Acidicapsa acidisoli: one gene and its partner. The protein of the gene in region 1 interacts with the protein of each later gene in a pairwise test. Links are inferred from orthologs where the notes say so. Each region holds a gene or a part of one and is shown on either strand. Other genes may lie near its edges.

Region 1 (3,414 bases):
GCCGCAGCCTCCAGAGCCTGCATCCGCGCCAGCACCAGCATGCGCCCCAGCCCCGAAACAACCGCCCAGCCAACCACCCCCGCCGGCAGCAGCCATCGCAACTCCGACGCCACAGCAGGCTCATACCGCGCCACAGCATCCGCCAGAATCACCGAAGACAGCCAAGGATTCTGCCAATCCAGCCGGTCCAGACCTACCGACGCCGGCGGAATCTCCACCAGAATCCGTTGCACCTGCACCCACACCACCGCCAGAAATGGCACGCCGAACAGCCATCGCCACGCCACCTCGATCACGGTCAGCGACGGATGCGCCCACACAAACCCCATGTGGCTCACCAGCGACTGCGTTGCGCGAAGTTTCCCCGTTTCCTGCGGAACCGAAGGCACTACTTCACCACCAGATTCACCAGCTTGCCGGGCACAATGATGATCTTCACCGGCGTCTTGCCCGCCAGCCATTCGATGATCTTCTCGTGCGCCAGCGCCGCAGCCTCAATCGTCGGATTGTCCGCGTCCGCCGCCACGCGAATCACCGCGCGAAGCTTCCCGTTGATCTGCACAGGAATCTCGATCTCATCCTCTTTGGCCAACGCCGCGTCGGAAACCGGCCAGGGCTTGCGCAATATCTCACCCTCGCCGCCAAGTTCAACCCACAACTCCGCCGCAAGAAACGGCGCAAACGGCGCAAGCATCAGCACCAGCGACCTCAACAGCTCCGCCACCACCGCGGGCGGAACCTCACCCGACGCCATCGCGCCCTCCGCGGCAACCAGCTCATTCACCAGCGACATGATCGCTGCGATGCTGGTGTTGAAATGCCACCGTCCTGCAAAATCGAGCGTGACCTTGGCAATCGTCTGATGCAGCTTCCGCAAAAGCGCCAGCGAAACACCCTCGGGCGCAGCAACCGAATCCGAATTCGCCTTCGAAGCAACGGGCGCAAAGCGCGTGACAATGCGGAAGACGCGGCCCAGAAAGCGGCTGATCCCCGCAACCCCATCCTCCTGCCAATCCAGGTCGCGATCCGGCGGAGCAGCAAAGAGCGCGTACATGCGCGCAGCGTCCGCCCCATACCGCGCCACCATCTCGTCCGGAGAAACCACATTCCCCCGCGACTTCGACATCTTCGCGCCGTCCTTGATCACCATCCCCTGCGAAAACTGCCGCGTAGTCGGTTCATCGTTGACGATCAGTCCCAGATCCCGCATCACTTTCGTCCAGAATCGCGAGTAGATCAGATGCAGAATCGCGTGCTCCACCCCGCCGATATACTGATCGATCGGAAACCAGTAATTCGCAATCTCAGACGAAAACGGCGCGCTGGAATTCTTCGCGTCCGTGTAGCGATAGAAGTACCAGCTCGAATCGACAAAGGTATCCATCGTGTCTGTCTCGCGCGTCGCAGGGCCGCCGCACTTCGGACAAGTCGTATTCAGAAACTCCGGCACCCGCGAGAGCGGCGAACCGCCCTGCTGCGTAATCTCGATCTGCTCCGGCAACAGCACCGGCAACTGATCGTCCGGCACCGGAACCAGCCCATGCTCCGGGCAGTTCACCATCGGAATCGGCGTACCCCAATACCTCTGGCGGCTCACGCCCCAGTCCCGCAGCCGGAATGTTACCTTCGCCTCGCCAAAACCACCCTTCACCGCAGCCTGCTGCAGCTTCTTCTGCGCCTCACCGCAAATCAGGCCGTCGTACTGGCCTGAATTCACGAGAACGCCCACCTCCGAAACGAAAGGCAGCTCTGACTCGTCCTCCGACTCGCCAACCGGGCGAATCACCCGTCGAATCTCCACGCCATACTTCGTAGCAAACTCAAAGTCCCGCTCATCATGCCCCGGCACGCTCATAATCGCGCCCGTCCCGTACTCCATCAGGACATAATTCGCCACCCAGATCGGCACCCGCTCGCCGTTATAAGGATTAATCGCATAGTGCCCGAGAAACACGCCATGCTTCTCGACTGCACCCAGATCGCCTGCTTCGCGAGCCGTCTTCTGCTTGTCGATCATCGCGCTGATCTCGCGCTCCAACGCGACATTGCCGGCCGTCAGCGCCGGAACTAGCGGATGCTCCGGCGCAAGCTGCACGCTGGTCGCGCCAAAGATCGTGTCCACCCGCGTCGTGAACACGCGAATCTTCTCGCCGCCGCCTTCTACAGTGAAATCAACCTCAGTGCCCTCGCTGCGCCCGATCCAGTTGCGCTGCATCGTGCGCACCTTCTCCGGCCAGCCCGGCAACTTGTCCAGACCGTCCAGCAACTCTTGCGCATACTCCGTAATCCGGTAAAACCACTGCTCCAGATTGCGCTGCTCGACAATGTTGTCCTCATGCCGCCAGCAGCAGCCGTCGATCACCTGCTCATTGGCCAGCACCGTCGCGCACAGCGAGCACCAGTTCACCTTGGACTGCTTCCGGTACGCCAGCCCGCGCTCGTACATCCGCAAAAAGAACCACTGATTCCAGCGGTAATAATCCGGCAGACAAGTCGTGATTTCGTTGGCCCAGTCGTATCCCAGGCCAAGCCGCAGCATCTGCCGCTTCATTGCGGCAATGTTCTGCAGCGTCCATTCGCGCGGAGGCGTGTTGTTCTTGAGCGCGGCGTTCTCCGCCGGCAGGCCAAAGGCATCCCAGCCCATGGGATGCAGCACGTTATACCCCTGCATCCACATGTACCGGGCCAGCGCATCGCCGATCGAATAGTTGCGCACGTGCCCCATATGCAGTTGCCCGCTGGGGTAGGGCAGCATCTCGAGAACGTAGTATTTCGGCTTGCTCGTGTCCGTTTCAGCCGCGTACAGAGCAGGATTCGCCGCCCACTTCGCCTGCCATTTTGGTTCAATCGTCGCCGGGTCGTACCGAAGTTCTTTTTCTTCCGCCATAAGGCTTTAGTTTATATGGAACCCCGCGCCGATCAACCAACCCCTTAATCCAATCAATGCGATCCATCACTGAGCGCAAGGCACCTCATGCAACTCCTCGGTCACAATCTCATAGCCTTCAGGCGGTTGAAATGTCGCGGCATCCGGCTCACTCTGACTCAGCTCCGTCAGCTCCCTCGTCCTCTTGCCCATGCGCGGGTCATCCGTTACCTGCCGGACAGCCAATCCGAGGGGCTGTGCCGTCCACACTTCCATGGTTCGCACCAGCGGAGCGTCGTTCCCGATAGCGCCAACCGGTATCGTGTGCGTAGTCCGGGTTCCCTTGGCCGCTACACCTTGAATCGTCTGCGTGCCCAGATCTTCCTGTAAGGTTTCATCGGCAGAAGCTCCTGGCCGTGCCGGCAAGGACTCGCCAATCCTGCTACCTCCGATTTCAATAAGCGTTGTTGCCGTCCCGGTTGGCCGCTCCGATGGCGCGATTCCAGCCGTCCCCTGCGGCAGCCCCGAGGTCCAGCATGTCGAACCTG
Region 2 (3,239 bases), on another replicon or contig:
GGGAAATCTGCGGCATGTATTTCGCTATCGCACTCTCCTGAAGGGCGGCGGTTATTGCTGGGTCGAGTCGATCGTCACCGGTTACATTGATCCTGTTTCAAGGCGGACAGCCGGCTATGTGGCCACGATTCGCGACATCTCCGAAGAGAAGAGGCGTGAAGATCGCTCGGCGTCTGAGCATCTCCGGCTTTCTGAAGCAGCCTCTCTCGACGAGTTGACGGGAATTGCCAATCGGCGCGCCTTTAATCGTGCGATGGAAAGTGAGGTTCGTCGGCAGGCCCGCGCTGCGGACGATCTGTCGCTTCTGATGTTGGACGTCGATCATTTCAAGCTGTACAACGACCTCTATGGGCATCTCTCCGGAGATGCATGTCTCAAGGACGTCGCCGCTGCCCTCAAATGCGCGTTACGACGCGAAGGGGATCTCGCTGCCCGTTTCGGCGGCGAAGAGTTTGTCGTTCTTCTGCCCAGCACCAAGTCCTCGGGCGCGGAAGCGGTAGCCCGCATAATCCTCAAGGCCGTCTCGGCTCTTGCCATACCCCATGCGGAGAGTCCTTATGGTGTGGTGACCGTCAGCATCGGCGTTACCACTTGGCCTTCCGGAGTACCGCTCAATCAGAGCCTGCTGATCGAACAGGCCGACCGCGCCCTGTATGCCGCCAAAGCTCGGGGACGCAATACCTATGTGCTTGAGTCGAGCGATGTGACTCCGGATCGCGGCGAGTAGCTCTTTTTGCGCTCCTATGCTGGTGGTGCGGATTCGAGAAGCGAGAGAAGTCCGGGCTCGTCGAGGATTGGAATGCCCAGTTCCTGGGCTTTGGCGAGTTTGCTGCCGGCTTCTTCGCCCGCGACAACGTAGTTTGTCTTCTTGCTCACGGAGCCGGAGACTTTGCCGCCGGCTGCTTCGATCTTTTCTTTGGCTTCTTCGCGGCTCAAGGTTGGGAAGGTGCCGGTCAGGACGAAGGTGAGGCCTTCGAGCTGCGTGGTCCGCTGTTTTTTCTCGGCGGTCATCTTCAGGCCAAGCTCTGCGAGATGCTGGATGAGTGCGCGGTTTCGTTCGTTCTGGAAGAAATCGTGCACCGATGCCGCAACCTTCGGGCCGACTTCCTGCACACGCTCCAGCTCTTCCTGGGTTGCATTTTCGAGCGCTTCCATACTGCCGAATTCGCCCGCCAGCAGCTCGGCCGTGCGTTCGCCGACAAACGAGATGCCGAGGCCCATCAGCAAACGCGCAAGGCCGGCTTGCTTGGAGTTTTCTATCTGGGTAAGCAACGCCTGCGCCGACTTTTTGCCGACGCGTTCGAGGGTGAGCAACTGCTCTTCGGTCAAGGTGTAAAGGTCGGCGATGCTCTTGACCAAGCCTGAGTCTAGTAACTGCACCGCCATAGCGTCGCCAAGGCCTTCGATGTTCATGACGCCGCGATGCGAGAAGTAAGTCAGCGACTGCGCCAGCCGCGCCGGACAGTCGACGTTTATGCAGTAGGAGTCAACCTCGCCTTCGACGTGCTCGGCGGGTGTGTGACAGACAGGGCATTCTGTGGGCATCTCAAAGACGCCTGTGCCTTCGGGATGCTCTGCGTCGATGACGACTCCTGCGATGTTGGGGATCACGTCGCCTGCGCGCTGCACTCTAACCCAGCTTCCGGGACGAATGCCCAGGCGTGCCACCTCGTCGGCGTTAAACAGGCCGACGTTTGTGATGGTGGTGCCACCGACGACTACCGGAATCAGCACCGCAAGCGGCGTGAGCTTGCCGGTGCGGCCCACGGTGACCACGATCTCGCGGACCTGCGTGATGCCTGTGCGCGCGGTGAACTTGTATGCGATCGCCCACCGGGGATGACGGCCCGTATAGCCCAGACGTACCTGGGTCTGTTGCGCATCAACCTTGATGACCACGCCGTCGATTTCGTAGCCCAGGCTGTCGCGCTGCTCCTCGACCTTGGTGAGAAAGGCGAGAATCTGATCGACGGTGGTAAAGGTGTCCCGATGGGGATTGACGCGGAAGCCAAGTGTTGTCAGCGTCTCCAGCGTGGCGTGTTGGCCTGCGGGATTGTATTCGCCGTTGAGGATCAGAAAGTAGGCATAGAAGTCGAGGCGGCGCTGGGCCACGGCTTTGGTGTCGAGCGTACGCAGCGTTCCGGCGGCGAAGTTGCGCGGGTTGGCAGCGGGGGCTAGGCCGGCGGCTACGCGCTCTTCGTTTGCTTTTTGGAAGGAGGCGAGGGGCATGACTACTTCGCCTCTTACTTCAAAGGTGCTGGCCGCACGGGCATTGCCTTCGGACTGGTCCATATGCGAGTTCTGGAGATGAGAGTCGTGGAGCTTTGCGGGTGAAACATTTAGTGGGACACTCCGGATTGTTCGGACGTTCGTGGTGACGTCTTCGCCGATCTGTCCGTCGCCTCGGGTTAGGCCGCGCAGCAGGCGTGCGCTGCCGTGAGCGTCGATTTCGTAATGCAGAGCGAGCGAGAGGCCGTCGAGTTTGAGTTCGGCGACGTAGAGGACCGGCAGATTGCCTGCCAGTTCGCGGACGCGTCGGTCCCAGTCACGCAGCTCTTCTTCGTTGTAGGCGTTGTCGAGCGAAAGCATGGGGCGCGAGTGCGCGACTTTTTGAAATCCCTCGGCGGGACGGCCGCCGACACGCTGCGTGGGCGAATCCGGCGTCAACAGTTCGGGATGCGCGGCTTCGAGAGCCTTCAGCTCGTTCATCAGCGTGTCGTACTCGGCGTCACTGATTGTTGGCGCATCGAGGACGTAGTATTGGTACTCGTGATGGCGGAGCAGTTCGCGCAATGCGGCGATCTGTGCCGCTGGATTCTCGTTCGGATCTGTGACCGGATCTTCGTTCAGGACGCTCATTGGCAGGATTATAGCGATCATGGGTTGCGTCGTGGCTGCGTCTTGTCGGCCCGCGCGTCGGGGATTCGTAAGCAGAATGAACTGTATACGAAGGTTGAACGTATATAGAAACAGTAGAAATCAGGAGAGAATTCGATGAGTACGACGCCATATCCGAATCCGCAGATTGTTTTTCAGCAGCAGTATGAGTCCGTGCGCAGGGATGAAGTGGTTGGTGTGCTGCTCGCGCTTTTTCTCGGATGCTTCGGAGTCCACCACTTTTATCTGGGCCGGGTGGGGCTGGGGATTTTGTATGTGTGCTTTTGCTGGACGGGCATTCCGGCGATTCTTGGGGTGATCGAGTGCTTCTTTATGCCGGGGCGAGTGCGGATGTACAACGC

The links.
Region 2: the proteins of leuS (region 1) and ligA interact in binary tests that used the Escherichia coli proteins (3 or more experiments, as listed by UniProt). The link is inferred for Acidicapsa acidisoli from one-to-one orthologs.

What each region holds. Positions count from the first base shown.
Region 1 is NZ_JAGSYI010000002.1:1,376,610-1,380,023, forward strand. What follows is about bases 139-3,232. They hold leuS (leucine--tRNA ligase), read right to left. Parts: upstream 2,888-3,232; coding sequence 389-2,887; downstream 139-388. Other genes in these bases: OHL23_RS15645 (hypothetical protein), read right to left, coding at 139-389; OHL23_RS15655 (hypothetical protein), read right to left, coding at 2,954-3,232. Outside these bases: more of OHL23_RS15645, read right to left, coding at 1-138; more of OHL23_RS15655, read right to left, coding at 3,233-3,414.
Region 2 is NZ_JAGSYI010000001.1:1,497,520-1,500,758, forward strand. Bases 312-3,230 are described here. They hold ligA (NAD-dependent DNA ligase LigA), read right to left. Parts: upstream 2,881-3,230; coding sequence 742-2,880; downstream 312-741. Other genes in these bases: OHL23_RS05955 (sensor domain-containing diguanylate cyclase), read left to right, coding at 312-727; OHL23_RS05965 (TM2 domain-containing protein), read left to right, coding at 2,995-3,230. Outside these bases: more of OHL23_RS05955, read left to right, coding at 1-311; more of OHL23_RS05965, read left to right, coding at 3,231-3,239. UniProt on the Escherichia coli protein: DNA ligase that catalyzes the formation of phosphodiester linkages between 5'-phosphoryl and 3'-hydroxyl groups in double-stranded DNA using NAD as a coenzyme and as the energy source for the reaction.